DNA from 4 places in the Nonomuraea gerenzanensis genome. Region 2 is predicted to be linked to each of the others. Evidence: riboswitches for the same ligand, from Rfam matches in the RefSeq annotation. Region 2 holds a riboswitch; each other region holds the start of a gene.
What was found. Region 2 has a riboswitch for cyclic di-AMP ahead of LCN96_RS54965 (C40 family peptidase). Riboswitches for the same ligand answer to the same signal wherever they lie in the genome.

Region 1 (4,203 bases), 2.4 Mb from region 2:
CAGGACAGGCACGAACGCCGTCGCGGACGCCGCGCCCACCGGCCGCGGGCTGCCGCTGGTGGTGCTCTCGCCCGGCTTCACCAAGCCGGTGAGCACGCTCACGTCCCTGGCCGAGGACCTGGCCAGCCGCGGCTACGTCGTGGCCGGCGTCGACCACCCCTACGAGAGCTACGCCACCACCCTGGCCGACGGGACGGTCGCGGAGTGCCTGGCGTGCGACAGCGACGCCGACCCCGGCTTCGGCACGGGCGTGGTCCTGGGCCGGGCGGCGGACGTGTCGTTCGTGCTGGACCGGCTGCCGTCGGAGTGGGACGGCGCCGGGGTGCTCGACCGCTCCAGGACCGCCATGGTCGGCCAGTCGATCGGCGGGGCCGGCGCCGTCGCGTCCATGCTGCGGGACCCGCGCATCCGCGCGGGGATCGACATGGACGGCACCACCTACGCCCGCATCCCGAAGAGCGGGTTCTCCCGGCCGTTCCTGTTCCTGGGCACGCCGCAGCACGTGCCCGGCGGCCGGGACCCGTCCTGGGAGCGTGACTGGAAGCTGCTGAGCGGGTGGAAGCGGTGGATCGTGCTGACGGGGGCGGAGCACCAGTCGTTCACCGACGGGCCGCTGCTGCAGGGCTCGCTCGGGGTCACGCCCGCCTACGGCACCCTGCCCGCGCAGCGCGCCGCCGAGCTGACCCGCACGTACGTGGCCGCCTTCCTCGACCGGCACCTGAAGGGGCAGCGGCAGCCGATCCTGGACGAGCCGTCGTCGCGTCACCCGGAGGCCAGGTTCTGTCCCTCGGCGTGCGGGGCGTCCTAGTTCATCGAGATGTGCACGTGGTCGAAGTGGTTCTCGGTGACGCTGCCGCGGTCCGACATCGCCCGCCACCCGGAGCCCTGGTTGATGCGCTGCTTCCAGATCACGTACTTCACGCCGAGCTTGTCCTTGTTGGCGATCGCCCAGGCCGCGATCCGGTCGCCGAGCGCGCTGTTGGCGGCCGAGGGCATCGAGCCGCCCGTGCTCATCATGAAGTCGCAGGCCCGGCCGAGCGGATGCTCGCCGCTGGAGCCCGAGCGGAAGCAGCCGACCGTGAACGGCAGCGAGAAGTTCTTCTCCACCTGGGCCTTCATCAGCCGGGTCCGGGCGGTGATGTTGTCGGAGCCGGTGGGCAGCTCGGGGGCCCAGGTGCCGTTGGCGTTGCGGCCCGTCCCGAACGGGACGAGGTCTTGGAGCTTGTCCTTGATGTCGTCGATGACGTCCTCGGCCTCGTCGCGCTGCTCGTCCACCTTGGCGGCGTCCGACTTGATCCGCTCGGTCAGCGCGGCGGCCTCCTCGCTGGCCTTCTTCTTGTCGTCGCGGGCCTTGGCCACGGTCGCGACGAGTGCTTGCTGCTCGGCGGTGAGCTGTTCGAGCAGGGCCGCGGTGCCGGCGTCCGTCGGGAGCATGAAGCCCGGCAGCGCGGAGGGGTCGCCGTTCTGGTAACGCAGGCGGGCGATGTCGGCGACTCGCTGCTCGGCGGCGGCCAGCGTCTGCTCCGCCGCTGCCGCCCTGGCCGCGGCGGCCTTGGCGGCGTCCTGGGCCTTGGCCAGCTCGACGCGCTTGAGGTTGTACTGCTCGATGAGCTTGTCGACCTTGCTGTTGAGCTGCTTGAGCTGGGCGCGGAGCTCGGACTCCGTCGGCTTGGGCGCTGCTGCGGCGGTGGCGGCGGCGGTGGCGGATGCCGCCGACAGGGCGGCGGCGGTGGCGGATGTCGCCGGCATGGCGGTGGCGGGGGACGCCGACAGGGTGACGGCGGTGGCGGTGATGAGGCCGATGGCAAGAATCGCGGGGGACGAAGCCGCCACGTAGATGTTCCTCTCCCTCTGCCGGCCGGGTTAGCTGACGGGTTCGGGCATGGGAGGTGCGATTCCCTACCGCCGTAGCGGATTCACCCCAGGTGCGGTTTGGGTCCCCGGCTCCCGGGCGAGGCGCCCGGGATTAGGCGTACTACGACCGTTACGGCCGATGCATATGGGGATATTAGTGGTAGATCACGGGTCATGCGACCTTAAGTAGAAATCTATTAGTGATCAATCTGTGATCGAATCAGCCGGGCCGCCTCTTCCGGCAGAACGTCGTTCACGAAGGCGCCCATCGCGGACTCCGAGCCGGCCAGGAACTTGAGCTTGTTCGCCGCCCGCCTGATGCTGAACAGCTCCAGGTGCAGGTATCCCAGCTCCCTGCCCGCCCGCACCGGCGCCTGGTGCCAGGCGGAGATGTACGGCATCACCATGTCGAACAATCCGTCGAACGCGCGCAGCACGGAGGTGTAGAGGGGTGCGAACGCCGCCCGCTCCTCCTCCGTCAGCGCCGCAAGGTCGGGCACCTGCCGGTGCGGATACACGTGCACCTCGAACGGCCAGCGCGCGGCGGCCGGCACGAACGCGGTCCACAGCTCGTTGCTCGCCACCACCCGCGTGCCCGCCTCCCGCTCGGCGGCCAGCACGTCGGCGAACAGGTTGCCCTTGGTGTAGCGGCCGGCGGCGGCGAGCTGCAGCTTGGTCCTGGGGGTGACGTAGGGGTAGGCGTAGATCTGGCCGTGCGGATGGGCCAGCGTGATGCCGATCTCGGCGCCCCGGTTCTCGAAGCAGAACACCTGCTCCACGCCCTCGATCTGGGACAGCTCGGCCGTACGGTCGGCCCACGCCTCCATGACCAGCTCCACCTGGGAGTCGGGGAGCTTGGAGAAGGAGGAGTCGTGATCGGAGGTGAAGCACACCACCTCGCACCGCCCCACGCCAGGACGGACCTCGCTCAGCCCGCCCGGCTCCTCATAAGTCCCGAAATTTGTGGAGAAGGAGGGAAAACGGTTCTCGAACACGACCACGTCGTAGTCGTGGGCGGGGATCTCCGTCGACCGGGTGTCGGACGAGGGGCACAGCGGGCACTCGGCCGTGCCGCCGGTCGGCAGGAACGTGCGCGTCTGCCGGTGCCCGGCGATCGCGATCCACTCCTCCGTCAGCGGGTCGTACCGCATCTCCGACGCCACCGGCCGGGGGCCGAGCGTCCGCCGGTCGATCGCGCTCCTGTCGGCGTCGTCACGCCGGTCGAAGTAGATCAGCTCCCGGCCGTCGGCCAGATGGGTGATGGTGCGCTTCAAGGGGTGCCCTCCGCGATGATCAGTTCTCCGGCCCGTTCGGCCAGCTCGGTGCGTGCGTCCTCCGGCAACCCCGCGTCGCTGATGACCACGTCGGCCTCGCTCAGCTCGGCGATGGTGCTGATGCCGACCGTGTTCCACTTCGTGTGGTCGGCGGGGACGACCAGCCGGGTCGCGGCCGTCACCAGCTCCCTGTCGGTCTCGGACTCCAGCAGGTTCGGAGTGGTGAACCCGGCGCGCACGCTCATCCCGTGCACGCCCAGGAAGAGCGTGTCCACGTGCAGGCGGCGGATCGCGGCCACGGCGACGGGGCCCACCAGGGCGTCGGACGGCGTGCGTACGCCCCCGGTCAGCACGACCGTGCGGTCGGCGCGCGGGTTGCGGTGGAAGACGTCGGCGACCGGGATCGAGTTGGTGATCACGGTCAGCTCGGGCACGCCGATCAGGTGGTGCGCCAGCGCCCACGTGGTGGTGCCCGCCGACAGCGCCACGGCCGTGCCGGGACGGACCAGCGTGGCGGCGTGCCGCGCGATCGCCTCTTTCTCCTGCTGCTGCCGGGCGGACTTGGCGGTGAACCCGGGCTCCTCGGTCGAGCCGGGGCCGAGCGCGGTCGCGCCGCCGTGCACCTTCTCCAGCAGCCCGCGTTCGGCCAGCACCTCGAGGTCGCGACGGATGGTCATGTCGGAGACGCCGAGCTCGCGGACGAGGTCGGCCACCCGGACGCCGCCGTTGCTGCGCACGCGTTCGAGAATCGCCTGCTGACGCTGCTGTGCGAGCACGCCCCGCTCCTTCCAACAGATTCCACCAAATTATGACACGGAATTGTTGGGGAATGTTAGTTAGCGCTGGAACGCTTGCGCTGGTCAGCGCGACGGGGGACGGTGGGGGCTCACCGATCACCGGAGATTCACCGGAGGCGAGCTTATGGCCAGGCGCGCACGCAAGGGCAGGGCACGCAAGAAGAAGAAGGCGAACCACGGCAAGCGGCCCACGGCCCGATGACGGGCGGCCGCCCTTGCGGGAGAGGGCGGCCATCCACCTTCAGCGGGTCACTCGCGCTCGGCCGATCGCCCCTTGT
Region 2 (4,203 bases):
GGCCGTAGCCCGGCTGGGACTGCGGCTGCTGACCGTACTGGGCCTGCTGGCCGTAATCCGGCTGCGACTGCTGCTGCTGACCGTAACCCTGCTGCTGGCCGTATCCGGGCTGGGACTGCGGCTGCTGGCCGTAGGCGGACTGCTGGCCGGACTGCGGTTGCTGGCCGTAGCCCTGCTGGCCGTACTGCTGCTGCTGGTCGCCGTAGCCCTGCTGCTGGCCGTAGCCCTGCTGGTCGCTGTATTGCTGCTGGCCGTAGCCGGGCTGCGACTGCTGCTGCTGACCGTAGCCCTGCTGCTGGCCGTACTGTCCTTGCTGGCCGTAGCCGGGCTGCGACTGCTGTTGCTGACCGTAACCCTGCTGCTGACCGTACTGCTGCTGCTGGTCGTAGCCCTGCTGGCCGTAGCCTTGCTGCTGCTGGCCGTACTGGGGCTGCTGGCCGTAGCCCTGCTGCTGCCCATGGCCCTGCTGCTGGCCGTATGGGGGCTGCTGGCCGTAGGCGTCGTCCGCCCGGTAGCCGACCACAGTCACGTCCGGGTCGGGCTCGCCAGGGTGGCGGCCCGCGTTGTGCTGCCCGTAAGGGGGATTCTCGCCGGATTCGTCCTGTGGATACGGCGGCTGTCCGGTGCTCACCGTGTCACCTCGCTTCGAGTGCGCATGTGGCACGTGTCAGGACACATGCCTGTGCTGCCCAACGTATCGACATAGGTATCAACAATCACCTTTCCATCTGGTCAAGGTCCGCGTCACCCGATGTCAGATGGAGCAGCATGCGGGTGTTGCCCAGGGTGTTCGGTTTGACGTGTTCCAGGTCGAGGAACTCCGCCACGCCCTCGTCGTACGAGGCCAGGAGTTCGGCGTACACCTCTGGTGAGACCGGTGTGCCCTGAATCGAGCGAAAGCCGTGTCTCGCGAAGAAGTCGACCTCAAAAGTCAGACAGAATACACGTCGCAGACCCAGATCCTTCGCGTGCTGTATCAGCGCCGAGACGATCCGATGGCCGACGCCCATGCCGCGGCACGCCGGATCCACGGCCACGGTGCGGACCTCCGCGAGGTCCTCCCACAACACGTGGAGCGCGCCACAGCCGACAACCTGCCCGCCCCTCTCGGCCACCCAGAACTCCTGCACGTCCTCGTACAGGGTCACCGTGGCCTTCTCCAGAAGCCGCGGGCCCGCGCCCGCATAGGTGTCCACCAGCCGCCTGATCACCCGGACATCGGGCGTGCGGGCACGCCGGACCACGACCGCGCTCTCGGGCTGGGTCTCGGACGTCGCCAGTTCGGCCACCTGCTCCATGGCTCTCCAGAGTACAGATGTCATTACGGCTCAGACCTAACTCCCATGTCTCGCCCCATCCTGTTACATCCGGTGGCCAGCCGAGCACGCTCTCCCCATCTGGCAGAAGCAGCAACGAACGGGACATAAAGCTCGTTCTGCCCGGTCAGGCACGAGATCACCTTGTGACCCTTCGGTTGTGAAACCTCTATGAACTCGGCAGTTCCGGTTGAGCACGAACTCGGAGTGCATTAGTGTCCAGCGACGATGTTCCCCGCGTGTCGCGCGCGCGGGACACGCCCAATCCCCGCGAGGGGAGCCGGGGACCCACCGGCGGCGACCCCCATCGCCCGCCATTCGGGGTGAATCCGAGTTGTTCGGTAGGGCTGCTCCGGCCCGAACCCGTCAGCTAACCCGGTCGGCGTAGAGGAAGGGAGCTTGGTTGGTGAAGCGCACGCGTCACGGCGGAGAGCAGGCGGCGGGCAGGCAGGCCCGCCCTCAGGGGCGTCTCGGGCGATCACGCCGCCTCGGCGGTGTGGTGAGTTTCACAGTGGCCGCGCTCCTGATAGCCATTCCCGTCACCCCGGCGTCCGCGGACCCAGAGCCCTCGCTCCAGGACCTGGCCAAGCAGGTCGAGAAGATGCACACCGAGATCGAGACGCTGACCGAGGAGTACAACGGCCAGCGGGAGAAGCTCAAGACCGCCAAGAAGGCCGCCGACGCCGCACAGAAGACGCTGGCGACCAGTGAGGCCGACCTGGAGGCCAAGCGCGCCAAGGCCGCGCTGCTGGCGCAGAACGCCTACATGACCGGCGGCATGAACCGGATGCTGGCCTTCGCCACCTCCGGCGACCCCGACACCTTCCTCGACCGCGCCGCCACCATGGACGTGCTGGAGCAGCAGCAGGGCGCCGAGGTCAACCAGGTCACGGCGGCCAGGGAGGCCGCCGAGCGGGCCAGGGCCGGCGCCAAGTCACGCATCGACGAGGTGCAGAAGATCGTCGGCGAGCTCGACGGCAAGCGCGACAAGATCACCAAGCTGGTCACCAAGGTCGAGAGCAACCTGTTCAGGCGGGCGCTGGGCGAGGCCGGCCGGCCCGGTACGCGGGCGCAGCGCGTCAACCTGCCCATCGTCGGCAGCGGCAAGGCGGCACAGGCGGCGCGGTGGGCGCTGACGCAGCAGCTCAAGCCGTACGTCTGGGGCGCCGAGGGGCCCAGCTCCTACGACTGCTCCGGCCTCGTCATGGCGGCCTACCAGAAGGTCGGCATCTCACTGCCGCACTACACCGGCAGCCAGTGGACCGCGGGCAGGCACATCTCGCGCGAGGAGCTGCGCCCGGGCGACCTGGTGTTCTTCTACAACGACCTGCACCACGTGGGCATCTACCTCGGCGGCGGGATGATGGTGCACGCGCCGCAGACCGGAGACGTCGTGCGGATCGCCTCGATCGCCAACAGGCCGTTCGCCGGAGCGGTCCGCATCGCCGACTGACCGCCCACCGGAGCGGTCCGCATCGCCGGCTGACCGCCCACCGGCGCCCCTCCCCCTGGGCACCCGCCGCTAGATCAGCTGGCGGCGCGCCGCCCACGCCACGGCCTCGATCGCCGTGGCGACGCCTATGCGGTCACAGATGCCGCGTAATCTCCGGCGCACGGTGCGCCCGCTGATATCCAGCCGTCTGCCCACCCGGTCGACCGTGACCCCCTTGGCCAGCTCCGCCAGTAACGCAAGATCCGCATGGGTCAGCTCAACACCTTCTGTGAGCACATCCATCGGGAGCCCTCCCCCCCAACAGGTGAACTTGGGCCTCGGGACCGGGCCGAAGTCGCTCCTCGCAGACCGTAAACGCATCCTGGAAAGGTCGTCAAGCATGACAATCTCTGCTCTTGACGAGCGCTATTGACATGATCCGATATATGTGACCTACTCGCGATATGTCGGCACCGATCAGCTCGGGATAAACGATCTCATGGAGCCTTCCGGCCCTCCGGATCCAGCGGTTTTGAGCCCGGCTGACGTCCTGGGTTTTGATCCGTTCGATCGGGCATTTCTGCGTGATCCTTACTCCCGTTATCGCGAGCTGAGCACGCGCGGCGCCCTCTTCCGTACGCGCGCGGGCCTGCTCGTCGCCACCACCCACGAGCTCTGCTCGACCCTGCTGCGCGATCCGCGCTTCGGCCGCGGCCCGCGCGGCCAGGACAGCGGAGACCCAGGTCAGCCCACCGCCTCGTTCCTGTGGCTGGACCCGCCCGACCACACGAGGCTGCGCGCCCTGGTGAGCAGGGCGTTCACCCCGCGCATGGTCGAACGGCTGCGCCCGCGCGTGGAGTCGATCGCCGCCTCGCTGATCCGCGCGCTACCCGAGGAGGCCGACCTGGTGTCCGGGCTGGCCTACCCGCTGCCCGTCATGGTGATCAGCGAGATGCTCGGGGTGCCCGCCGAGGACCACGAACGCTTTCGCGGCTGGAGCGAGAAGCTGGCGCGCGGCCTTGACCCGATGCTTACAGCAGACCTCTTATCGGAAACCGGGCGGGCCAGAAAGGAGTTCGGCGACTACTTCCGTGAGCTGGCCGCGCTCAGGCGGGAGCGGCCCGGCGACGACCTGCTGAGCGCCCTGACCCGCGTCCAGGAGCTCACCGAGGCCGAGCTGCTGGCCACCTGCGTGCTGCTGCTCGTGGCCGGCCACGAGACGACCGTGAACCTCATCGCCAACGGCGTGCCGGCCCTGCTGCGGCACGGGCTGCTGCCGGAGGCGGCACGACGGCCCAAGCACGTGGTGGAGGAGGTGCTGCGCTACGACCCGCCGGTGCAGCTCACCTCCAGAGTGGCCCTGGAGGACGTGTCGCTGGGCGGGACGCCGGTGCCGAAGGGCACGATGGTGATGGCGGTGATAGGCGCGGCCAATCGCGACCCGACGGTCTTTCC
Region 3 (4,203 bases), 4.5 Mb from region 2:
TCGACGAGAGCCTCGCCAGGCTGGGCCTGGACCACATAGACCTGTTCCTCATCCACTGGCCCGTGCCGCAGCAGGACAAGTACGTGCAGGCGTGGAAGGCGATGGAGAAGATCTACCGTGACGGCCGCGCCAGGGCCATCGGGGTCTCCAACTTCACGGTGCGGACGCTCACCCGGCTCATGGACGAGACCGGCATCACACCCGCCATCAACCAGATCGAGCTGCACCCGTACCTGCAGCAGCGCGAGATGCGCGCCTTCCACGAGGCCAACGGCATCCTGACCGAGGCCTGGAGCCCGCTGGGGCAGGGCAGGGGGCTGCTGTCGGACCCGGCGCTGTCGGTGCTGTCGGGCAAGTACGGCAAGACGCCCGCGCAGATCGTGCTGCGCTGGCATCTGCAGCTCGGCAACGTGGTGATCCCCAAGTCGGTGACGCCCGCGCGGATCGCGGAGAACATCGACGTGTTCGACTTCATCCTCGACACCGAGGACCTGTCGGCCATCGGGGCTCTGAACAAGGGGCAGCGGCTGGGGCCGGACCCCGACACGTTCAACATGACCTGAGTGACGGGCGTGACATTTGTGACGCCACGCCTTTAATTACATATCCCCCCATAACTCTCTCTTTACCTCCCATATAACATCTCCGGGTGCGAGACTTCACTTGGGGAATTGCGGCCACCGGCGGGATCGCCCGTACCGTGGGGGCCGCCATCGCGGCGGAGCCCGGCATGCGGGTGGCCGCCGTCGGCTCACGGGATCTGGCCAGGGCGCGGGCCCTGGCCGCCACGCTGGGGGCGGAGTCGGCGTACGGCTCCTACGAGCAGCTGTGCGCCGACCCGGGGGTGGACGCGATCTACGTGGCCACCCCGCACGCGCAGCACCTTCAGGTGGCCGAGCCGGCCATCGCCGCGGGTAAAGCCGTGCTCTGCGAGAAGCCGCTGGCCGCCACCGTGGACGACGCGGAGAAGATGGTGCGCCTGGCGCGCGAGGCGGGCGTGTTCCTGATGGAGGCGATGTGGACGCGGTTCAACCCGCTCATCCAGCTCATCGCGGCCGATCCGCGCTTCGGCGAGCTGCGCTCGGTGCAGGCCACGTTCGGCTTCGCCGCGCCCTACGACCCCGCCCACCGGCTGTGGGCGCCGGAGCTGGGCGGCGGGGCCCTGCTCGACCTGGGGATCTACCCGTTCGGGCTGGCCCAGCTGCTCCTCGGCATGCCCGCTGACCTGCGCATCACCGGCTCCCTGGCCCCGAGCGGGGTGGACGCGGAGGCGGCCGGCGTGTTGCTCTACCCCGGCGGCGCACACGCTCTCGTGGCCGCTTCATTGCTCGGGAATTACCCGAACACGGCGTGTGTTGTAGGTACTCAGATGCGGGCGGACATCCCGGCGCCGTTCTGGGCTCCGCAGCGGATCGTTCTCACCGGGCCCTCCATGGAGCCGGAAGAGCACGTGCTCGATCCGGCGGACAACGGATACGCCGGAGAGCTCCGCGAAGTCCGCGCCGCCACGGCCGAAGGCAGGACCGAATCCTCGATCATGCCTCTTGACGAATCCCTTGCCATGATGGGGCTTCTGGCCGACGCTCGCAGGCAATTCGCCTAGCCGGGCTTTTATGGATTTGTAATCCTCTTGCCTCATGTATTACCTTATGGGGCAACTCGGGGCATACGTCCGGTTTGTCCGGCTATGTCAGACCATCGCAAGAAAGATCGCAAATCGCAGGATAGTCCTGCGACCGCTGAATCCGCCTCCTGGCGGAACCGGGGACCCATGTGTCTTTGGGGCGAATCGGCACTCCGGTGCCGTAGGGCAGCTTCCACGCCCGAGCCCGTCAGCTAACCCGGTAAGCGGCATGGAAGCAAGGAGCACCTCCCTCGATGGCCAAGCACCGTTTCAACGCTGTCTCGAAGACCAACATCGCCCGCGCCGCCCTCGGCGCCACCGTCATCGCCTCGGCCCTCGGCGTCAACGCCATGACCGCCAACGCCGACACCGCCACCGGCGTCGCCGCGGCCACCGCCGCGAAGCACCCGGCCACCGCCATCGCCGCCCACAAGGCGGGCGCGGACGACCGTACCGAGACCAAGATCAACGTTACCGCTGACCAGGTACTGGCCATGGCCAAGGCCCAGGTCGGCACCAGCGAGAACGCCGCCGGCGGCGGCACCAAGTTCCAGCAGTGGTACGCCGCCTCGCAGCGCGCCGGCGAGACCGTCGCCCGTGACGGCGGCAACCGCGCCGCTTACCTGAACGCCGCCTGGTGCTCGATGTTCGTCTCCTGGGTCGGCGAGCAGACCGGCGCCCGCCCGCAGGTCGGCTGGGACGCCTACACCGTCGCCCACGCCAAGTGGTTCGCCGCCAACGACCGCTTCGGCACCGTCGCCAAGCCCGGCGCCGTCGTGTTCTTCGCCTGGGACGGCGGCAAGAGCCTGAGCGACATCCAGCACGTCGGGTTCGTCGTGAAGGACAACCAGAACGGCACCATCTCCACGATCGAGGGCAACACCGGCAACGGCAAGGTCGAGGAGCGCATCCGTCCGAAGTCGCAGGTCGTCGGCTACGGCTACCCGCAGTACGCTTCCTGACGGAACGTTCCAGGCGCGAGCACGAGCCTCCGCCTTCCATGCGACGCGACGAGCGCGCGTCCCCACCTGGGGGACGCGCGCTCGTCGCGTTCTCAGGGCTTCGCCGCCGCGGGCTTTTGTCGGACGGGCTCGCTACTTTGCCTCTTCCGAGCACCCGCCTCCGAAGGAGCCCCGCATGGGAGCCAAGACCGGCGTCATCGCCTACTCCTCCCCCGGCAACCCCCTCCCCCGCCTCCTGCGCACCCCCGGCCGCCCGGACGAGACCGCCACCAGGGCCCTGATCGAGCGGTCCTTCCCCGGCTGGCACATCACACAGGCCGAGCCCGGCAACCTCCTCGACCACATCCGCCCACCCGAGGACCTCGCCTACGCCACCAGCTTCCCCGGCGTGGACCTCGTCTGCTGCGACCACTTCATGATCGACAACCCGTCGCAGCTCCCCGCCCACCTCATCGAGGCCGGCAGGGGCCGCCGGCTCGTCCTGCACGCCATGCACAGCGTCGTCGACTGGCTGGCCTTCGCCGTCTGGGAGGACGGCCGCCTCATCCGCTCCCTCAGCCTCTCTCCCGACAGCGGCGTCATCGAGAACCTCGGCGACCCCTTCCCGTTCGAGCTGCCCTACTGGAACGGCGAGCACCCCGTCCTGCCCACGCCCGGCCGGCCGGACGAGGGCCCGTACCCGCTGCCGTTCCACCCGCTGGAGCTCGGCGAGGACGCGCTGCGCGAGTTGCTGGGCTTCACCATCGAGGGCTCGATCGAGCCGGACGACGCGGAGCCCGAGGACGTCGAGCTGCTCGGCTTCACCGTCATCGACCCGGACGGGCCGGCCCCCGAGGAGCGGCGCGCGCAGACCGAGGAGCTGACGGCGCAGATGGGCGAGCCCAGGATCTTCCGCTACCAGCCCGACGGCTCCGTCAAGGAGGTCACCTGGGACGACTTGGGCTGACGGATCAACCCCACACCCGGTCGAGGAAGCCGCCGATGAGCGGCGCGATCTCCGGCAGGTGCGTCTCCAGCGCGAAGTGCCCCGTGTCGAACAGATGCAGCTCCGCCTCGGGCAGGTCGCGCAGGTAAGCGCGCGCTCCCGGCTCGGGGAAGAACGGGTCGTGGCTGCCCCACGTGATGAGCGTGGGCGGCGTGTGCTCGCGCAGCCACGCCTGCCACCTCTCGTAGCGGGCCACGTTGGAGTGGTAGTCGAAGGCGAGCGCGACCTGCGCCTCCTTCCGGCCGGGCAGGTCGAGGAAGTGCTGGTCGAGTGTCCAGCCGTCCGGGGCGATCACGGACGGGTCGGGGACGCCGGTCTCGTACTGGCTGCGGGTGCCCTCCAGGGTGAGCAGCTCGCGGATCGTCCCCTCGGCCCCCGGCGTCTCCGGGCGCAGCGCGACGAAGTCCCGTGCCCCGTCGGACAGGCCCTCGGTGTAGGCGTTGCCGTTCTGCACCACCAGCCCCGCGATCCACTCCGGGTGCCGCTCCGCCAGCCGGAAGCCGACCGGGGCGCCGAAGTCGAAGACGTACATGGCGAACCGGGTGAGCCCGAGCGCGCGCACGAAGCCCTCGGTGACGTCGGCGAGGCGGTCGAAGGTGTAGGTGAAGCCGTCCGGGGTCTCGGTTTGGCCG
Region 4 (4,203 bases), 1.5 Mb from region 2:
CGGCGTAGTTGCCGCCGCACTTGGCGAAGCCGGTGCCGCCGGGGGCGGCGCGGGTGTACTCGGTGGACAGCCAGACGGAGACGGGCTTGATGCCGCCGGTGAAGTACGAGGCCGCCGGCGAGGCGATGACCATGTACTTGTACGTCTTCGACGGGTAGTTGACGCCCAGCCCCGCCTGAGTGGCGATCATGAAGGGGCGCAGGTAGAGGCTGTGGCCCTCGGTGGTGGGCACCCACTCCTTGTCGGTCTGGACGAGCAGCTCCAGCGACTCAACGAACGTCTCCTCCGGCAGCTCCGGCATCGCCATGCGGGCGGCCGAGCGGTTGAAACGGCCGGCGTTGGCGTACGGGCGGAACGTCACGATCGAGCCGCTGATCTGCCGGTAGGCCTTCAGGCCCTCGAACAGCTCCTGCGCGTAGTGGAAGACCGAGGTGGCGGGGTCGAGCGAGAGCGGGCCGTACGGCATGAGCCGGGCGTCGTGCCAGCCCTCGCCCTCGGTGTAGTCGATCGAGATCATGTGATCGGTGAACGTCTGCCCGAACCCCGGGTTCGCCAGTACCTGCTCCCGCTCGGCCGCGGTGCGAGCGTGGTCGGATAGCTGCACGTCGAAGCTGAGCTTCGGAGCGATGGTCATGACGGCGGTCCTTCTCTCTACGGTCTACCGAAATCTACCGGAATCCGGTCACCCGTCCGGGAGCTGTCGCTTCCGCATGGGCGGTTCGTACTTCCTATTGTCTCGCTATATGGGATGGCAAGCGGCGGATGGGGTGGTTGGCCCGATTACCGCCTTGACCTGGGAACACGAAAACGCGCCCGGCAGTCCTCCTCGGACCGCCAGGCGCGTACGGGGCTAGGCGGTCCTAGCCGGATACTCGCGCGGTGATGTCGTCGCCGATCTCGCTGGTGCTGCGGCCGGCCCGGCGCTCGGTGATGTCGTCGGCGACCGCCCGCTCGACCCTGGCCGCCTCGTCGTGCAGGCCGAGGTGGTCGAGGAGCATGGAGACCGACAGGATCGTCGCGGTGGGGTCGGCCTTGCCCTGGCCGGCGATGTCGGGGGCGCTGCCGTGCACCGGCTCGAACATGCTGGGCGCCGCGCCCTCGGGGTTGATGTTGCCGCTGGCCGCCAGGCCGATGCCGCCGGCGATGGCCGCGCCGAGGTCGGTGATGATGTCGCCGAACAGGTTGTCGGTGACGACCACGTCGAAGCGCTCGGGCTGGGTCACGAAGAACATGGAGGCCGCGTCGATGTGGCAGTAGTCGGTGGTGACCTCGGGATACTCCCCTGCCACGCGGTCGACCGTGCGCTGCCACAGGTCGCCGGCGAAGGTGAGCACGTTCGTCTTGTGGACGAGGGTCAGCTTCCTGCGCGGGCGGGACTTGGCCTTGTCGAAGGCGTAACGCACCACGCGCTCGACGCCGTGGGCGGTGTTGAGCGACTCCTGGGTGGCGATCTCGTGCGGCGTGCCGCGCCGCATGACGCCGCCCGTGCCGGCGTAGAGGCCCTCGGTGCCCTCGCGGACCACGATCATGTCGATGTTCGCGGTCGGCGTGTCGGCCAGCGGGGTCGCCACGCCGGGGAAGAGCTTGACCGGCCGCAGGTTGACGTAGTGGTCGAAGGCGAACCTGAGCCGCAACAGCAGGTCGCGCTCCAGGATGCCGGGGGGCACGCTGGGGTCGCCGATGGCGCCGAGCAGGATCGCGTCGTAGCCGCGCAGCTCTTCGAGCACCGCGTCCGGGAGCGTCTCACCGGTACGGTGATAGCGGGCGGCCCCCAGGTCGTAGTGGGTGGGCTCGATCTTCGTGCCTACTGCCTCAAGGACCTTGAGCCCTTCGGCGACGACCTCGGTGCCGATGCCATCCCCAGGGATGACGGCCAGGCGGATGTTACGCGACTCCATGACGGCAACCATACCGGCTCGTCTCGCCTGACGAACACACCATCTCACCTCGCGGACGTCCGGTTTGGGGGGATTGCGACCTTTTGACCGTTTCGTTAGAGTCCGTCGAGCCTAATCCGCGCAGCAGCTGCGTGGAGCCGGGGACCCATCTTTCCCCCCGGGGCGAATCGGCGGTATCGCCGTAGGGCTGTCTTCCAGGCCCGAGCCCGTCAGCTAACCCGGTCGGCCGCATGGAAGGACAGTCTTCTGTCTCGCATCGCCATCGTCCTGGCAGCGGCGTCTGCCGGACTCATCCTGGCCACCCCGGCCGCACAGGCAGCCACCGGCGACAACCTCGCCGCCAAGCCCGCCGAGCCCGTCAAAACCGTCAAGTCCGTGAAGTCCTGGAAGTCCGTGAAGTCCGTCACCGACAAGGACGACACCACCCTCACCGGCGCCGAGATCAAGCGCATCAGGCTGGCACAGGCGCCCAAGCCCGCATGGAAGGTCGCCCTCGACTTCGCCATGACCAAGCGCGGCATCCCCTACGTCTGGGGCGGGACCAGCGACTCGGGTTACGACTGCTCGGGGCTGATGCTCCGGGCGTACGAGAAGGCCGGCATCGACCTGCCCCGCACCGCCCGCGAACAGTACGGGGCGTTCTCCAGAAAGATCGACTGGACGGAGCTGGAACCCGGCGACCTGGTGTTCTTCAGCAACCTGGGTCACGTCGGAATGATCTCCAAGCCCGGCTACATGGTGCACGCGCCGCACTCGGGCGACGTGGTGAAGGAGGAGAAGCTGTCGAGCTGGCGCAGGCAGGCCTTCGTCGGCGCGGTCCGGCCCGACCCCAAGGGCGTGCGCCGGTGGGCCCAACTGCTGGAGGAGCGCCGCGAGCCCGTCCCCGCCTCGCTGACCGCCACCCTCTGAGCACTACCGGAAAGAGCCAGGGCGGCCCCGCTTTCCCCCGCGGGGCCGCCCGTCCCGCTCAGCCGACCCTGGGCACGATCGGGGCGGCCAGCCGCTCCGCGAAGCACGGGTTCGGATAGTCCTCGGCGAAGTCCTTGGGCTCGCCGCGATAGTCACCCCTGATCTGCACGTGCACCGGGTCGAAGATCTTCGGGCACGGCTCGCCTGGCTGGAACCTGAGGCGGTCCAGGTCGCCGCCGAAGTCGTCCAGCATGCCGCAGGCGGCTCGCGGGTCGGGGTGGATGCCGCCCGCCGGACCGCAGGTCAGGATCCACTGCGCGGTGCTGCCGGCGTGGTGGGTGGTGATGCGCAGGTAGGACTCCTGCGCCTGGGCGGGCGCTGCCAGCAGCGCAGCCGCGGACAGAGCGGGCAGGGCGACGGTCACGGCACGACGGATCACGCTCAGGGAAGCGCGCATGGGGGAACCTCCTGCATGGGTGAATACGCAGAGCGACGTTACCAACACTCTCCGTATCCACAGGGGCAGGTCTTCGTACCCTGGGCGTACCGTGTCGGGTATGTCCCCCGAGAAGGTGCACCTGACCGAGGAGAAGGCCACTCTCCTCGCCACCCTGTACGGCAGGGCCCTCGACGCCCGATCCCCGCACCCCATCCTCGGCGACCGGCTGGCGGCCGAGACGATCGAGCGGATCGACCACGACTTCGGCAGCACCGGGCTCGACGCCAAGATGGCCAGGGCCGTGGCACTGCGGGCGCGCCTGGTCGACCGGTGGGCGGGCGAGTTCCTCGCCGCGCGCCCGGACGCGACCGTGCTGCACCTGGGCTGCGGGCTCGACACCCGCGTCCACCGCATGGACCCGCCGCCGTCCGTGCGCTGGTACGACGTGGACTACCCGGAGGTCGTCGAGCTGCGCCGGCGGTTGTTCCCCGAGCGGCCGGGCCACACCCTGATCGGGACCTCCGTCACCGACCTCGGCTGGCTGGAGCAGGTGCCCGCGGACGCCCCCGCGCTGGTCGTGGCGGAGGGCCTGTTCTACTACCTCGACCCGGTGCAGGGCCCGGCGCTGGTGCGGGCGATCGTGGACCGCTTCCCCGGCGGCGCCTTCGTCTTCGACGCCCTGAGCCCGCTCGGGCTGCGGCTGCAACGGCTCAACCGGCCGGTGCGCAAGGCGGGGGCGACGATGCACTGGGCGATCGACGGCCCCGCCGAGCTGCTGGCCATCCATCCAGGGCTGCGCTGCCTGGAGGCGCTGAGCGCGTTCGACATCGACGGCTTCAACCGCCTGTCGGCCACGCACCGGGCGGTGGGCACGATCATCAAGCTCGTGCCCGCGCTGCGGCGGACGGCGGTCTTCTACCGGCTCGAATTCTGAGGGGCGCCGCCGTTGTCGCGGCG

Region 1: linked by a shared signal. The riboswitch ahead of LCN96_RS43765 (coiled-coil domain-containing protein) and the one ahead of LCN96_RS54965 (C40 family peptidase) in region 2 are both predicted to bind cyclic di-AMP.
Region 3: linked by a shared signal. The riboswitch ahead of LCN96_RS20355 (CHAP domain-containing protein) and the one ahead of LCN96_RS54965 (C40 family peptidase) in region 2 are both predicted to bind cyclic di-AMP.
Region 4: linked by a shared signal. The riboswitch ahead of LCN96_RS47825 (C40 family peptidase) and the one ahead of LCN96_RS54965 (C40 family peptidase) in region 2 are both predicted to bind cyclic di-AMP.

Annotation. Positions count from the first base shown of each region.
Region 1 is NZ_CP084058.1:9,416,841-9,421,043, reverse strand. Features, by position in the region: gene LCN96_RS43770 (alpha/beta hydrolase family protein) at 1-808, shown strand, start outside; gene LCN96_RS43765 (coiled-coil domain-containing protein) at 805-1,833, opposite strand; cyclic di-AMP (ydaO/yuaA leader) riboswitch at 1,839-1,983, opposite strand; gene galT (galactose-1-phosphate uridylyltransferase) at 2,052-3,128, opposite strand; gene LCN96_RS43755 (DeoR/GlpR family DNA-binding transcription regulator) at 3,125-3,904, opposite strand; gene LCN96_RS57550 (50S ribosomal protein bL37) at 4,050-4,127, shown strand.
Region 2 is NZ_CP084058.1:11,784,292-11,788,494, forward strand. Features, by position in the region: gene LCN96_RS54955 (RDD family protein) at 1-631, opposite strand, end outside; gene LCN96_RS54960 (amino-acid N-acetyltransferase) at 717-1,298, opposite strand; cyclic di-AMP (ydaO/yuaA leader) riboswitch at 1,565-1,716, shown strand; gene LCN96_RS54965 (C40 family peptidase) at 1,816-2,769, shown strand; gene LCN96_RS54970 (LuxR C-terminal-related transcriptional regulator) at 2,839-3,051, opposite strand; gene LCN96_RS54975 (cytochrome P450) at 3,281-4,203, shown strand, end outside.
Region 3 is NZ_CP084058.1:4,275,667-4,279,869, reverse strand. Features, by position in the region: gene LCN96_RS20365 (aldo/keto reductase) at 1-563, shown strand, start outside; gene LCN96_RS20360 (Gfo/Idh/MocA family protein) at 650-1,603, shown strand; cyclic di-AMP (ydaO/yuaA leader) riboswitch at 1,728-1,866, shown strand; gene LCN96_RS20355 (CHAP domain-containing protein) at 1,879-2,586, shown strand; gene LCN96_RS20350 (DUF6928 family protein) at 2,762-3,532, shown strand; gene LCN96_RS20345 (alpha/beta fold hydrolase) at 3,537-4,203, opposite strand, start outside.
Region 4 is NZ_CP084058.1:10,273,748-10,277,950, forward strand. Features, by position in the region: gene LCN96_RS47815 (branched-chain amino acid aminotransferase) at 1-634, opposite strand, end outside; gene LCN96_RS47820 (3-isopropylmalate dehydrogenase) at 861-1,898, opposite strand; cyclic di-AMP (ydaO/yuaA leader) riboswitch at 1,997-2,141, shown strand; gene LCN96_RS47825 (C40 family peptidase) at 2,274-2,807, shown strand; gene LCN96_RS47830 (SSI family serine proteinase inhibitor) at 2,866-3,264, opposite strand; gene LCN96_RS47835 (class I SAM-dependent methyltransferase) at 3,365-4,180, shown strand.